2 regions of the Arthrobacter sp. ok909 genome follow, and region 2 is predicted to be linked to the other one. Evidence: riboswitches for the same ligand, from Rfam matches in the RefSeq annotation. Region 2 holds a riboswitch; the other holds the start of a gene.
What was found. Region 2 has a riboswitch for cyclic di-AMP ahead of BLR03_RS10150 (NlpC/P60 family protein). Riboswitches for the same ligand answer to the same signal wherever they lie in the genome.

Region 1 (7,716 bases), on a different contig from region 2:
CGATGGTGGACAGAGCCATCATGGCCGCGAGCGGGTTCCCCGGCAGGCCGAGGATGTACCTGCCGTCGGGCAGCTCGGCGAGCACGGCAGGGTGGCCGGGCCGCATCGCGATCCCGTCGATCAGCAGGCGGCCGCCGAGCTCGTCCACCGAACGCCGGAGGTGGTCAGTTCCGGAACGGCCCGTGCCGCCGGTGGTGATCACGACGTCGGCGGGCAGGCTTTCAGCGGCAGGATCGGCAGCCGGAGCAGCGGACCTGCCGCCGGGCGCGTCGCGGAACGGGATGTCTGACGCGCTGCTTGACTGGCTGCTTGACGGACCGCTTGACTGGCCGCCGCCCGCGGGGACGGGCTCCCCGTCCTCAAGCGCGGCGAGCCATTCGGTGTAGGTATCGCCGATTTTCATCTCTTCGGTACAGATGCCGCCGAGCATCCCCACCGCTGCCGCCAGTTGGGGACCGAACGTATCCCGAACTTGCCCGGGCGCCGGCAGTCCGGACGTCACCACCTCGGAGCCGGTGAGGACGAGGCGGACCAGGGCCTTGCCGAGCACGGGCAGCGTGTCGTTCCCGGCCAGCGCGGCGAGGGCCAGGTGAGCCGGATTCAGGACGGTGCCACGTTTGATCAGAACATCTCCGGCGGCCGCTTCTTCGCCGGCTTTCCTGATGTGGTCACCATTTCGCGGATCCCCCGGCTTCGCACTGCCGCCCAGCTTCAGGACGGGCAGTCCGTCCTCGTCGGTGCCGATGACGCCGCTTTCACTGCGCAGCACCGCCTTGGCCCCATCGGGGATGAGGCCGCCGGTGGCAATCCGGCTGGCCTGGTGCGGCGCCAGCCGCTGGTTGGGCTCGGCCAGGATCCACGGACCGCTGCCGTTGACGGCCCAGCCGTCCATGGCGGAGGAGGCGTAGTGCGGCATGTCCTGCAGGGCAACCACGTCCGCTGCCAGGGTCCGACCCAGGGCCTGCCGAAGCGGCACGGGGGCGGCAGGGATGGGAGTGGCACAGTCGAAGGCGAGCTGCCGGGCCTCCAGCCATGTGTGGGCCAGATGCCGGTGCTGTACGTCGGCACCGTCCTGGCCGGCACCGTCCTGGCCGGCACTGTCCGGTTCGGCGGCGTCGTGACCGGCAATGTCCGGCCCGCCAATGTCCTGGCCAGCAGAGTCCGGCCCGGCAGAGTCCGGTGCGGGAGCGTCCAGGGCACCGGCTTGGGGGTCGCCGGGGACGGCCTCCAGGCCGTCCTCAAGGTTGTCCCCGACGCCGTCAGCGACGTTATCCCCGCGGGGGACGCTGGCGGGTCCGCTGCCGTCTGGGGCCGCAGGCGTCATGCCCCGGAAGCTTCGGCGGCTGCATAGTCTGTGGCGAGCCGGCGGGCTACGGCCATGGCGGCCTGCATGGACGAGGCGTCCGAGGCCTTCCCGGAGCCGGAAGCCAGGCCTGCTGCAAAGCCTGCGATGAACGTGGTCAGCGGAGCCGCCGGTCGCACCACCGAGTGCGCGGCTACGCCTGCCAGGGCAAGGACCTCGTTCACGTCAATCTCAACGCCTTCCAACTCCAGGGCCTGGAGCAGGGCACGGCACCAGTCTTCAAGCGTTTCATCCTGGCTTTTCACCGTTTGCCTCCATGGTCGAGTTCAGCTGGGGAGTTCCGGCCCGGAACCCGGACCGGGGTCTGAAATCCTGCCGGATACCCCTAGCGCGGAAGCGTCATCCCAGGTGTCAACGTCATCCGTGGAACCGGGGGGAACGCGAACTTCCCGCACGTCCAGCCTAGCAAGAAGGGCGAAGACGGACGCGTTTTCCAGGCTGCCCGCACGCGCGGCGTCCGCGGCACTTCGTTGTAGCGCAGCCGTGCCATAAAGCCCGGCGAGCGGCTGCTTCCGGCCGTCGGCCGACACGGCCATGACGCCGTCGCCCGCCTGCCCCGGCTGATCCGCGGCTGGCGCCGCGTCCCCGGCCTCTGCCAGGTTCTCGGTCGCCGTTTCAGTCACTGCCTCCGCCAGCATCTCCGCCAGCGTCCCGGCCAGGGCGCGGACCGCGGCGGCCGAGCGGGGCATGTCACAGGCCAGGACAAGGGTGAACGGCGCGGGAGCGCCGGCGTCGGAGCGGCCGGCGTGCTCGGCGGCCAGCGCGTTCAGTCCCGCGGCGATCGCGGCGGCGGGCCCCGCGAACGCCGGGTCTTCCCGGCAGTTCAGGGTCCCGGCGGGCAGGTCCCCGGGGTCAGGACCGACGACGACGACGCGGCGGGCACCGCCCGCGGCGCGCAGCGACCGCTCAAGCAGGGTGGCGCCGTCGTAAGTCAGCCGCGACTTGGGCACACCGCCCAGGCGGGCCGACCTTCCGCCGGCGAGAATGATGGCATCGAACTCCACCGGATCAGCCTAGCGCGGCGCGAGCTGCCCGGAGGCTCGGGCGCCACGGGCGGGGCCCGGGGTCGCGGCCATGGCCACGGCCACGGCCACGGTTAGGGCAGCAGCCGGGGCAGCGGTTCAAGCGGTAGGTCAAGAGGTAGGTCAGGCGGCCGATTCCGGCAGCAGGAACGGATCCCACGCGGGGGTAGGCTTCTCGAGTTCCTTGATCTGCCAGATGGTGCCCTTCGGGGGACCTGGTACAAATCCGAGTTTCCAGCCCATCTCTGCCGGCGTGTGGTCGCCCTTGGCATTGTTGCAGCGCAGGCAGGCGGCCACGAGGTTCTCCCAAGAATCGGCGCCGCCACGGGACTTGGGCTGGACGTGATCGATCGTGTGGGCTGCCTTGCCGCAGTACGCGCAGTGGTGGGCATCGCGGCGGAGCACGCCGCGGCGGCTGACCGCCGTCATCGTGTTGTACCGCGGCCGGATGTAGCGGTTCAGGAGGATCACGGACGGGCGGCCCAGTATGTCCTGCGGGCCGACAACGGGGTCGTCCCCTTCAGCCACCACGCTTGCCTTTCCGGTCAGGACAAGGACGAGCGCCCGGCGGAAGGTGATGACCGCCAGCGGTTCATATCCAGCATTCAGAACGAGAGTGCGCATCCGCATACCTCTTCACGGCCGCACCCGCCAGGGGCACGAGGGCCGGCTGCCCTGTGCATGGTCGGGCTATGGATCGACAAGACAAGAGTAAACACTCAACTGCCAGATCACCGAATGTTTTTTCGGCGGTGCGGCCCCCAGCGCGGAAAATTCATGCCCCGGTAACACGAAAGACCCCCGCCTCAAGAGGCGGGGGTCTTTGAAAGTGCGGGGGGCTTGCGCCTAGCCGCCGACGCGGATGAAGACCGGGCCGGAACCGACGTTCACGCTGTAGAGAGCGGTGGTGCCGCCGTTCCAGCCGCCGTGGACTGCCATGCCGTTGCCGACGTAGACAGCGATGTGGGGCATGCCCACGCCACCGTTCTGGTAGTAGGCGAGGTCGCCCGGACGAGCTTCGGCGGCGCTCACGGTGCGGCCGAGGGACAGGTAACCTGCCGGCCAGCCGTGGTAGTGGATACCGGCCGCGGCCAGGGCGTTGGTGGCAAGGGCGGTGCAGTCCTGCGCCACGCCGAGCTGTGCATAGGCGGCGGCAGCGATAGTTGCACCGGCGCCGCTTCCGATTCCGGCAGGGGCCAGGGCAGCTGCGCCGCCGTTGACGCCGGCCTGGGCGCCGCCGGCCTGGGTGGCTGCGGCGGTCTGGACCTGCACGACGGGCTTGGGAGCCTCGACGACGGGAGCCGGCGACGTGGTCACGGCGGGCTTCTCGTAGGAAATCGCAATGGTGGAAGCAGCCGAAATCGTGGCCGGAGCCGACGACTGGACTTCCAGGGCGGAAGCGGAGGTGGATTCGCGCTGAACATTGGTCTCAGCAGCGTTGGCTGCGATTCCGCTGGTCAGAACCAGACCGGAAGCTGCGGCGATGACCGCGGCCTGACGGCCCATGCCGCCGGCGTTGTCGCCGACTGCCTTGGCAATAACAGCCAGCGAGTTGGTCTTGGTGACCTCGGCGCGGTGCCGTGCAACGGTTGCACGAGTAGTCATTAAGTTCTCTCTTTCGTGATCCTTGGACCGCGCGTTTTTGGGCGCGGGCTGAGGACGCTCCGGCATCTTGGGGGTACGCCGGATCGCCCCGAAATGGGTTACTTAGCGAAGGGTGTACTGCGAAGACGCGCCAAAAGCGGGAACTGCATGCTGTCCGGACTCGGTGGAGAATGAGCCAGCGGAACGTGATCCCATCCGGGCGCCGGCAAGGGCGGCACGTGATGTGGATGTCAGCGGGCTCAAAAGAGCCGCGCCAGTGCGCATACGCGCAGCATTGTGGCGTGAAGACACGAAAGTAGCCTCTCCCAATGCCTACGAGGTGAGCTGTCGGATTCGGATGGGAGTCACCCGGCCGCGCTGCTTCCTGGGAAGCGTTGCGACTTAACCCCTAGGCCTTCTTTCGAAGGCCAAAATTGGTTCCCCCGCCCCTGCCAGACGATGTAATGCGAACGGACCTTGAGCGGTGGCAGAGCTAGGCAATCCACTCAAGAGCGCCAACTTCGGAAAAGTTGGCGTGCTTCAAACTCTACAGGACTCCGGACCCAATGTCACATTCAGATCACGGCGTGTCCCGGGAATTTGAGAGTTGTCCATCGTCTTTATTAGAGCCAGCCGAGGGGGTCAACGACGTCGCCGTTGACCATCACTTCAAAGTGGAGGTGGCAGCCCGTGGAGGCGCCGGTGGTCCCGCTCAGCGCGACGATATCGCCGCGGGAGACCTTCTGGCCGACCTTCACCGAGGACGACGACAGGTGGTTGTACGTGGTCTCCAGACCGTTGCCGTGGTCAATGACCACACGGTTGCCGCCGCCGTAGGGGTGCCATCCGTTGAAGGTCACGGTGCCGCTGGCGGCGGCGTGGACCGGCGTGCCGCACTGGGCGGCGAAATCCTGGCCGCGGTGAAACTCCCCCGGACCGCCCGTGATGGGGCTCACACGGTAGCCGAACGGCGATGCCGTGATCAGTTGGTCCAGCGGCGGACCCAGCGTGCCGGCTGAAGCCGCGCGGGTGATGCTGCCGACGGACTGGGCGCTCAGCAGTTGCTTGAGCTTCCCGTCCGGGTCGCCTTTGGTGGCGACGGCCGTCCGGCTGAAATCGAGCTTTGCGGCGGCGGCAGCCGTGACATCCGGCTGCGCTGCGGCCGAGACCGTGCCCGATCCGTCCGCGTTCGAGGCCATGACCGGGCTGGTAACGGGGACCGTCACCGTGAGTACCAGACCAGCCGCGGCCAGTGCGATGCCGGCCTTCTGCCCCACGCCGCTGGCGGCGGCAAAATCCGTTACCTGACGGAACGGACTGCGGCGGCTGCGGCGCTCGTCCCGGTGCGGGTCGCGCGGGCGTTCGGCCGTATACGCGACGCCGGGACGCGGCTCCGGAGCGGGACCGGTTGCGCGGCGACGGCCCCTGGCGGTCTGGGTGGTCAAGAACGGTTCCTCTCTGGAGAGCCTGCGAAGTTAGCTGTCGGATTCGAGTCAGAGAGATCAAAGACCCGGTCCGCCGTTGCAAGCATCCAGCCACAGAGGCATCCGCTGGGGGTCCTCGGTGGAAGCTGCTTGCCGCTGACGGACTTCACCCCAAGGCTGCCGAAGAAGCAGCCGATAGTGGTTCCCCCGCCCCTGCCAGGAGGTGGTTCTGCGACTGATCCGCTGGCAGGGCTCGGCTTCGGATCAGGTAACGCTTTGGTATCGGTACAGGGCACTAACTATAGGCGATTAAGCCGCCCGGTGATAAATCCGTGATCGCGTTTGTGCAGAACTCATGGGTCATCCCATGACGGTGACGTTTTGGCTGGTCAGACGACTGTTACAAAGACATGCGCGGCGACCTCTGGCGGCAACTCCAAGGCGCCCTCGATATCCGGGACCCGGACCGAGATGTACTCCCCCACCCGCTCCAGCGAGACAAGCGCCCCGGGGCGGATTCCGCCCTCGTCGAGTTGGGCCAGAAGCTCCGGTTCCACCTGGATGGGCTCCGCGAGCCGGTTGACCGTGATCCGCGAATCCGCACCGTAGCCGGCCATGGCCTCCAGAAGGTTCACGACGCCGTCCGTGTGGGCCCCCGAGGATGCGCCGCCAAGTTCCGCGAGCCCCGGAATCGGGTTCCCGTAGGGCGAAACGGTCGGGTGGTCGAGCATCTCGAAGATCCTGCGCTCGACGCGCTCACTCATGACGTGCTCCCAGCGGCATGCTTCCTCGTGGACGTAGGCCCAGTCGAGCCCGATCACGTCGGCGAGCAGGCGTTCCGCGAGGCGGTGCTTGCGCATGACGCCGACGGCGCGTTTCCGTCCGGTTTCGGTCAGTTCAAGGTGCCGGTCTCCGGAAACAATCACAAGGCCGTCACGCTCCATGCGGCCGATGGTCTGGGAAACAGTGGGGCCGGAGTGGCGGAGTCGTTCGGCGATGCGGGCGCGGAGGGCGACGATGTTTTCTTCTTCAAGTTCCAGAATGGTCCGGAGATACATCTCCGTGGTATCAATCAGATCCGTCATTCAGCTCAGCTCCTCGAGCGCAGTCCTTGCGTCATTCCCACCGTACCGCGTGCGGGCTGCGTGTAAGGATGCGCCCTGGCGAGATCCGCCGTACGTTCGCAGAACAGCCTAGCCTATTTTGAATTACTCCGGATAATTTTTGGCCCGGACTGCGGATGCTCCCCCGGCGCCCGCCGGCCGGCCCCTCGGGGCCGTCTCAATGACCGGACTATGACAGAGGCTTTTCCGTATCGCCGGGGGCTGTCAGGCAGAATAAAAAAGGCAGAATGACAAGGGGTGTCCGTTGTAGCCGTCCCGGCCAGGCCACCTCCCAGCCACGCTACGAACCAGCCGAAAATTGGAGCCACTGTGAGCGACACCAGCATCACGATCCCCGCCAACCTCCTGCCCAAGGACGGACGGTTCGGCGCCGGCCCGTCCAAGGTCCGACCGGAACAGATGGAGGCCCTCGCAGCGGCGTCGGCAAAGCTGCTGGGGACCTCACACCGCCAGGCACCCGTAAAGAACCTCGTCGGTTCGGTCCGCAATGGCCTCAGCGAGTTCTTCCGCGCCCCGGAGGGCTACGAAGTGATTCTCGGCGTCGGCGGCTCCACCGCATTCTGGGACATTGCCAGCTTTGGACTCGTCGAGACCAAGGCGCAGCACCTGTCCTTCGGAGAATTCGGCTCGAAGTTTGCTTCGGCTACCAACAAGGCGCCGTTCCTCGGCGAATCCTCCATCATCAAGGCCGAGCCCGGCACCCGCCCCACCGCCCACGCCGAGGCCGGCGTCGACGTATACGCGTGGCCGCAGAACGAGACGTCCACCGGCGTGGCCGCCCCCGTCCGGCGCGTAGCGGGCGCCGACGAAGGGTCACTGGTGCTGGTGGACGCGACGTCGGCCGCAGGCGGACTGGATGTGGACGTGGCCGAGTCCGACGTCTACTACTTTGCGCCGCAGAAGAACTTCGCGTCCGACGGCGGCCTGTGGCTTGGCCTGTTCTCCCCGGCGGCGCTGGAGCGGGCGGCTCGGATCAAGGCCAGCAACCGCTGGATCCCCGACTTCCTGGACCTCCAGACCGCAATCGACAACTCCCGGCTGAACCAGACCTACAACACCCCCGCGCTGGCCACCCTGGTCACCCTGGATGCGCAGGTGCAGTGGCTCAACGCCAACGGTGGCTTGGACTTCGCCTCCGCCCGGACCGCGGATTCTGCCGGCCGGATCTACCGCTGGGCCGAGGCGTCCGGCTACGCCAC
Region 2 (7,716 bases):
CGGCGATTGTGATCAACGCACCCATCAGCAGGGCTGCTGCCTCGCCGGGGAACAGTACGTCAAGCTGCGTGCCGATACTCGCAGCTGCCACCGGCACGCCGAGCTGGGCCGCCGACAACACGCCGAGCGGCAGGGGGAGCCCCAGGAGCGCCAAACCGGCATGCGCCAGCAACGTTCCGGCTCCCAGCGCGAGACCGAGCGCAATCATGTCCGGATGCCCGGCCAGGTCCTTGAGCGTGAGGGATGCGCCCAGCCAGACGAAGAACAGCGGACCCAGGAAGCCGTCGCTGAGGGCAAAAAGTTGCCGGGCCAGCCGTCTCGGTTCGCCGACGGCCGCCACCACCAGGCCGAAGGAAAAGCCCGCCATCATCACGGACACATTGCCGAAAGTCGCGACACCGGCCAGGGCAAACAGCACCGCCAACTGGATCCTCAGCTCCAGGGCAAACTTGCGGTTTTCCGAGAGTTGGTGCACGTGGCCGCGGATTCCCGTGCTCTCCAGCCATCGGAGTACGAAGAAAAGCCCCACAGCGCAGCCCGCCACGGTGAGTACGGTCAGGGCCGCCCGGCCTGCGTGCGGCGGATCCACCAGGAGCGGCAGCGCCACAATGCAGGCTATGTCCGCGATCGCCACCTGTGCGGTCATGGAAACGACGTCGGGTCCGCCGAGGCGCAGAGAATCGACGATCGGGAGGACCAGCGCGGCCGAGGAGGACGCCAGCAGCACGACGTAGAGGGGAGCATGTCCAGTCCCGAAGAGCAGGCCGATGCCGGTCCCGACGACCACTGCGGCCGCTGCGGCCGCTACGGCCCGGCGCGTGCCTTTGCCGAGGGCGGAGCGAATTTGAGGATCCCGCACGGGAACATGAGTTCCGGCCACGAACATCATCAGCGCAAACCCGATGTTAGCCAGGAAGCTGAACGTAGGATCTGCCGGGTTCACCAGGCCCAGGCCCGTCCGTCCGATCGCGATCCCGGCCAGCAGTTCGCCCAGTACCACCGGCAGCCGCCAGTGCACCGGCAGCGCGAGCAAGGGACCAGCCAAGGCGACGACGGCGATCAGCGCCAGGGTCAGGAAAGTCATGGCTCGAGACTGCGGGACGGCCCCGGGCCAATCGGGGCAACAAGCTTCACCGGAATGTCGGTGTTCTCGTCCGTGAGGTAGGAAGCGCAGACCCGGTGATAGCCGTCGGCAATCTGGGCCGCGACTCCGGCGTCGAGGTCCCCGCGGACCAGGAGGACGGGGGAGAGCGGACGGCCGTCGGCAATCTTGGCCAGGTCGGAGGCCACATGGGGGTTGTCCCGGGTCAGGAGCGGCAGGCCTGAGGCCCGCAGGATATCCTTGGCCACGTGATGGGTTACCGGCGCCAGGCGCAACGACTCCACGATGGCGGCGGCCCTGGCATCGTCGGTGAGCAGCGAGAGATAACGACCGGCAGCCGGATAGTCGTGTTCCTCGGGCTCCCCGTGCCAGAGCACCGGGTTCCCGTCATGGCCCTTGTCCGAATCCTTTGTCATGGAATGAGACTAGTCCCGTGGAGGGTGCAGCGCCCCTACGTTCCTGACCGCCGTTCCACCACCGCGTAGGCCTTGCCGTCCAGGAAGGCCCAGTCGCTGACAACCATGAACCCGAGGGCGTCCACCCGGTCGTTCAGGACGTGTTCGTCGAAGCCGCCGTCCCGTGGCTCCGCATCCCATGTGGACACATGGACGTCCGGGCCGTCCAGGATCAGCAGTTCGGTATTGACGTCGAAATCCTCCTGGGGCTGGTTGCTCAACTGGCAGATGGCGACACAGTGGCTGTTCATTTCGGGCCTCCGCTTCCAAGGTGGTGCTGATGGCATCATCTTATGGTCGAAAAGCTGCGCCGCCCTATGGGCAACTGCCGGACCGCACCGTGGCCCGTTACCTGAATGTGACATTCGCCTGCGGTTCGCGCTACGGTGGATAAGTGCCTGTTGTCTCCGATACGGGCGCTCCCCAGCCGATTGCCTAACTCTGCCGCGGCCCGGGGGTAACTCGCACCAACGACCGGCAGAGACGGGGAAACCACTTTTGGCCTGCTGATACGCAGGCCTTGGGGTGAAGCCGCACAGTGCCCGCAACGACGGGCCCGGGAGTGCGGCCGGGTGACTCCCATCCGAATCCGACAGCTCACCTCGCAGGCACTGGGAGAGGCTACATCCATGTCTTCAATCAATACTTTTGCGCGCCATGCCGCCGTCCTCGCCGCCGCATCCGGCCTGGTTCTTACCAGCGGAATGGCCGCCAACGCAGCCCCGGCACCCCTGCAGCGGGACTCTGCTCCGGCCTCCGCCGCAGACGTCAAGGGACTTCTCAGCGCGCCCGTCAGCGCCGATTCAAGCGTCAAGATCAGCTTCGACCGCCCCGCAGTGAGCTCTGTCGCAGCGCCGGTCATCGAACAGCCCAAGCCCGTTGCCGCTGCTCCCGCAGCAGCGCCGGCGGCAGCACCCAAGGTGGCCGCTGCGCCGTCCGTGCAGGTGCAGGCAGCTCCGGCGGCGCCCGCCCCGGCCGCGGCACCGGCTGCAGGCGGCCGCAACGCCATCATGCTTTCTGCCGCGTACAGCCAGCTGGGCATCACCCAGGACTGCACCGCGATGGTGGAAAAGGCCCTTGGCGCGGCCGGTAAGCCCGTCGGCGACATCGGGCCCCGGGCCTTCCTTGGCCTCGGAACCGTTGTGGCGGCCCCGCAGCCCGGTGACATGGTGGTCCAGTCCGGCCACGTCGGCATCTACGCCGGCAACGGCCAGGTGATCAGCGGCGGCATGAACGGCGCCAACCAGACGATCGTGCACCCGCTGTCCTGGCTCACCGCGACCGGCGGCGTGACCTTCGTCCGCGCCTAAACCCCGTAGGGGCCAGACAGCCCTCCCGGGGCCATCCAGTCCGGAAAGACCGGCGATCGATTTTCCCTTGGGGGCAAGCGATCGCCGGTCTTTCCCTTGCCCGGATTCTCACGGATTCCTAGGGATTCCCGACGGCGGCGAGCGGAAGCGTCATCTTCATGACGGTGCCGGCGCTGCCGGTGGAGGCAACCTCGACGGCACCTCCGGCAGCCACTGCGATTTCCCGGACCAGGGCCAAGCCGATGCCAAAGCTCCGTTGTCCCTGCGTTCCTCCGGTGCTGGCGGTCCGCACGAAGCGGTCAAAGATCCGGGCCTGGTCCACGCCGGTGATCCCGGTCCCCGTGTCAGCCACCGTGATGACCGCGCGGTTTTGCTCGATCGCCGTCGTGATGGTCACACGGCCGCCCGGCGGGGTGTGGGAGAGGGCGTTGTCCGCCAGGGCCAGGACGGCGCGGCGCAAGGCGTTGGCGTCGATCCGGGCCAGCGGCCGGGCATCGGCGGAGAAGTCCAGGCGCACGTCCCGTTGCTCCGCGACCAGCCGCAGGCCCTCGGCGACGCCGGAGGCGGTGCCGGCGAGGTCGGCAGGCGCTGCCGAGCGGTCAGGGGCGTCGGTGGTGGCCGCCAGGAGCAGTTCGTTGACGATCCCGGTCAGCGTTGCCGCGTCCTCCCGGATCCGGGCCAGGTCCTGGGCCTGTTTGGAGCCGGGCTCGGTGTTGCGCTGGGCAAGCTGGATCCGGGTGTCCAGAATGGTCAAGGGGGTGCGCAGTTCATGGCTGGCGTCCTGGACGAAGCGCCGTTGCCGGGCCAGGGCGTCGCCGAGGGGGCGGATGGCGCTGCGCGCGCTGAGCCATCCGACGATGCCCGCCAGCACGATTCCCGCGACCCCGGCGATGAGCATGGCTTCGAGCACGTCCCGGGAATCCAGGTAGGCGTAGGCCGTCCCGGCCGATGCCGAACGCGGAACTTCAGGATGGGCCAGCTGGTTGACGAGGTACAGGGCCGTGGCGGCGAGGAGTCCAAGGACCATGACCGCGCAGGCGGCGCTGATCCGCAAGGCGACCTTGAGGGAGGCCTTGCGCAGTGTGGAGTGGTCCGGGGTTTCGCCGGCGCCCCCGCCGTTACTCATGGGCATCGCCGATCTGGTAGCCGACGCCGTGTACGGTGCGGATGACGGCCTTGGAGATCTTCCGGCGCAAGTGGTGGACGTAGGTATCGATCACCCCGGGCTGGTCGGAGGCATGGAAGTGCGCTGACAGGAGTTCGTCCCGGGTGAAGACCCGGTCGGGTTCCGCGGCCAGGGCTGCCAGCAGCTGTCCTTCCTTTGCGGTCAGCGACACCGTGTGCCCGTAGACCGAGCGGATCGAGCGCTGCGCCGGGTCAAGTTCCCAGTCCCCGATGCTCAGCGGTGCCGGCACGGCGGCATAGGTGCGCGTCAGTGCGCGCAGTCGTGCCGCCAGTTCGCCGGCGTCGAACGGTTTGGTCACGTAGTCGTTGGCGCCGGCGTCCAGACCCCTGACTTTCTCCTCTGCGTCGCCCAGCGCGGTCAGGATCAGGATGGGCGTGCCGATGCCTTTGGACCGCAAGGCCCCGATGAGGGCGATGCCGTCCATCACGGGCAGACCGCGGTCGATCACCATGACGTCCCAGGCCTCGGTCAGCCCCGCGTGCAGGCCGTCACGACCGTTGGTGACCAGCCGGACGTGGTAATCCGGGTCCAGCAGCTCGGCGATGAGCGGTCCGAGGGCGGCGTCATCCTCAACGAGCAGCAGAGACGGCCGGTCAGCGGTTGTCATGTCAGCTATTCTTCCGTGACCAATTCCCGGGCCGGCAGTCCCTCCCCGGTTTCCGCTTCCGTGTCGCCGGCAGCTGGCCCCGCGCGCCGGCTGGTGCGGCGGCGCCTGAGGAACTGCACGATACCCGGCACGACGGAGAGCAGGACCATGCCCACGGCAATGACGTCGATGTTTTTGGCGACGATGTCAAAGTGCCCCAGCCAGGTGCCCAGCATCGTCACGGAGATTGCCCACGCCGCCGCGCCGGTGATGTTCCAGAGGACGAAGGACTTGTACTCATAGCGTGCGATCCCGGCACTGAGCGGCGCAAAGGTCCTGACCATGGGGACGAAGCGCGCGAGCACGACGGCGGCGCCGCCGTGCCGCCGGAAGAAGTCTTCGGTGGTGGTCAGGTGGGCCGTCTTCAGGATCCGGGCATCGTCCTTGAACCATCGCCGGCCGAAGGTCCGGCCCAGCATGTACCCCACCTGGTCCCCGACGACGGCGGCCGCGGTGACGACGCCGATCAGCACCGGCAGCGTCAGGTGCAGCTGCTGGTGCAGGAGCCCGGCGGTGAAGAGCAGCGAGTCTCCTGGCAGGAAGGGAAAGAGCACGCCGGACTCGATGAAGACCATGAGCGCGATGACGCCCAAGGCTCCCGGGCCCAGACCGGCGAGCAGGCTCGCCGGATCCAGCAGCGACGGTGACCCGGCGGCCTGCGCGGCCGGAAGGAGGGCTGAGATGTCCACGGTGTGCAGGGGGTTACTTCCTCTCAGATGCCGGCTCAGAGGCCAGCGGGCGGGCGATGGCACGGGCAGGTAGCCGGTCCGCGATCCTCGGCGCGGCAACGTTCCAGAGGCCGGTGAGCATCACCACGGCTGCGCTCGCAGCCAGGAATGATGCCGTGACGTCGGAGGGGTAGTGGACGCCGATGTACAGCCTGGACCACGCCACGATGAGCGCCATCGCCGCGGCCGCGAAGGCCGTTACCTTGGCCCAGCGGGTCCCGCGGGCCAGGAAATACAGCGCGAAACCGAGAGCGACGGCAAAGGACACGTGGCCGCTCGGGAAGCTGTTGGAGCCGGTTTCCGGTGCCAAAGGATCGAACAGCAGCGCGGGGTTCGGCCGCTGGCGGGCCACGAGGATCTTGAAGAATTCGCTGGCCACCCAGCCGGAGACTGCCACCAGGCCGAACGCTATCGCCTTGACCAGTCCGCCGCGGAACAGCCAGATGCACAGGGCGACGGCGGCGATCAGTGCGACGCCGGCGACCGGGCCAAACACGACGTTCAGTATCATCGCGACGGCGGTCAGGGCCGCGGCGTGATGCTGGCTGAGGTCCTGATCGACCCCGAGTTCGGTGGCGCTGAAGCCCGGCGTCAGCTGAGCCGCCAGGCCGAGAGCCAGGACGGCGGCGGAGAGCAGGAGTCCCAGCAGTAACCAGTGGCGGACCTGGGGGAGGGCCAGCAGCTGCGGCCGCGCGGCGGTACGAGCTGTGTCTCGTCGCACAGCGTCTGGGCGACCTAGTGCTGTATCGCGTTCAACAGGGACGGGTCCAGTCATGGGATCCTCCGGCTCGGGACAAGGGCGCCAGGTTGGCGCCGGTTTCCACTCTTCCGCGAGGCAATTAAGAAACGCTTAAGAAGTGCCGTCCGGACGTTCCGCAGGGCTGATTACGCCGCGTAGCGCAGCAGGGTTACCCCGTTGCCGAAGGTCCGGGTCTCCAATAGCCGGAGCTGGACTGTTTTGTCCTCAGGCTTGAACAGCGGATGACCCCGTCCCACGAGAACCGGATGGACGTACAGCCAGTATTCGTCGATCAGTCCGAGCCGCCGGAAAGTGTCCGCGAGATTCGCTCCGCCAAGGGCCAGGTCGCCGCCCGGCTGCGACTTCAGCGCCAGGACTTCTTCGGCCACGACCTCCGGCACCACAGTGGTGTTCCAGCCGGCCGTCGTCAGCGTCCGGGAATACACGATCTTGGGCATCTCCCGCCAGATGTGGGCGAACTCGGCCACTGGCGCGCTGGCACCGGGGTCCGCATCCGCTGTCGGCCAGAACTCCGCCATCAGCTCGTAGGTGACGCGGCCGTCCAGGAAGGCGCCCATGGCAGCCAGCTGCTCGTTGAAGTGGCAGTGCAGTTCGTCGTCGACCATGTGCCAGCTCAGGTCCCGGTCCGGGCCCTCAAAGAACCCGTCGAGGGACACCTGCATGGCCATAATGATCTTCCGCATCGGGCGCTCCTTGCGTTTCCCCTAGCGTACGCAGGCGCGGCCGCGTTGCTACCCTCAGGAGCAGGTTCTCAGGAAGCTCGTGGCGCCGGGGCGTTCGTGGAAGGTCACCGCGTGACCCGTGTCGTCATGGAAGACGGCCGTGAAGCCTGCCACGGTGATGGTGCCCGGCTGGTAGGGGTTTGCCCAGCCTGCAGGGGGATTGCCGTGACCGTCGTCAAGTGGCTGGTCGGCAACAAAGAACGTGTGCTGCACCTGGATCTCGTAGATGCCGCAGTGCGTGAAGAGCGAGAAGGGGTTGCTCGAGGCGGCGGTGGTTGTTGGAGATGCCGAGGGGTCGTTTGTTGGCGCTGCCGGCGGGGCGCATCCGCACAACACCGCTAAGGTGGCTGCCGCGGCGGCGATGCTTCGAACTGTCATACGCCAAGGTTGTCCGGCGATAACTGCGCCGGTCAAGGACCTGCGCGGCGACTTCGGAAGATGCCTGGCGAGCTCGGTCTTATGGCGCGGCTGGCCGGGGAGCTGGAATCGAAGCGGCAGTCCCTCGCGTTGCGAAAAACGAGCCGGATGACTCCGCGGTTCACCGGTCAGCCGCCAACTGATGGTCGTCACGTTGGCACTCAGCAAACGATATTGAGGGCCTGCAGGCAGCGCATTGCCTCCGCGCGTAGCATCGAGGCGTGAGCAGCCAAAAGGGATCCCCAGCCCTGCCGTCCAAGAGGATAGGGATCATCCGGTCAGTCTTGTGGGTGGCCTTCTTCGATGTGCTCGCATGGCTGGTGGTGGCTAACTGGGGGCTGTCTTTCTGGCCCTCGGTGGCGCTATTCACCGTCTATACGGCGGGCATCG

Region 1: another riboswitch for cyclic di-AMP. It lies ahead of BLR03_RS07765 (M23 family metallopeptidase); the one in region 2 lies ahead of BLR03_RS10150 (NlpC/P60 family protein).

What each region holds. Positions count from the first base shown of each region.
Region 1 covers NZ_FNJS01000007.1:61,263-68,978, reverse strand. Annotated here, with positions in the region: gene BLR03_RS07785 (molybdopterin molybdotransferase MoeA) at 1-1,324, opposite strand, end outside; gene BLR03_RS24350 (DUF6457 domain-containing protein) at 1,321-1,608, opposite strand; gene BLR03_RS07780 (molybdenum cofactor guanylyltransferase) at 1,630-2,367, opposite strand; gene BLR03_RS07775 (HNH endonuclease) at 2,509-3,009, opposite strand; gene BLR03_RS07770 (NlpC/P60 family protein) at 3,232-3,990, opposite strand; cyclic di-AMP (ydaO/yuaA leader) riboswitch at 4,286-4,469, opposite strand; gene BLR03_RS07765 (M23 family metallopeptidase) at 4,593-5,414, opposite strand; cyclic di-AMP (ydaO/yuaA leader) riboswitch at 5,419-5,632, opposite strand; gene BLR03_RS07760 (iron-dependent transcriptional repressor DtxR) at 5,783-6,478, opposite strand; gene serC (phosphoserine transaminase) at 6,827-7,716, shown strand, end outside.
Region 2 covers NZ_FNJS01000010.1:45,623-53,338, forward strand. Annotated here, with positions in the region: gene BLR03_RS10135 (cation:proton antiporter) at 1-1,084, opposite strand, end outside; gene BLR03_RS10140 (hypothetical protein) at 1,081-1,518, opposite strand; gene BLR03_RS10145 (hypothetical protein) at 1,554-1,808, opposite strand; cyclic di-AMP (ydaO/yuaA leader) riboswitch at 1,982-2,182, shown strand; gene BLR03_RS10150 (NlpC/P60 family protein) at 2,187-2,867, shown strand; gene BLR03_RS10155 (sensor histidine kinase) at 2,986-3,993, opposite strand; gene BLR03_RS10160 (response regulator transcription factor) at 3,986-4,660, opposite strand; gene BLR03_RS10165 (VTT domain-containing protein) at 4,666-5,397, opposite strand; gene BLR03_RS10170 (phosphatase PAP2 family protein) at 5,402-6,148, opposite strand; gene BLR03_RS10175 (dihydrofolate reductase family protein) at 6,313-6,870, opposite strand; gene BLR03_RS10180 (hypothetical protein) at 6,925-7,287, opposite strand; gene BLR03_RS10190 (hypothetical protein) at 7,548-7,716, shown strand, end outside.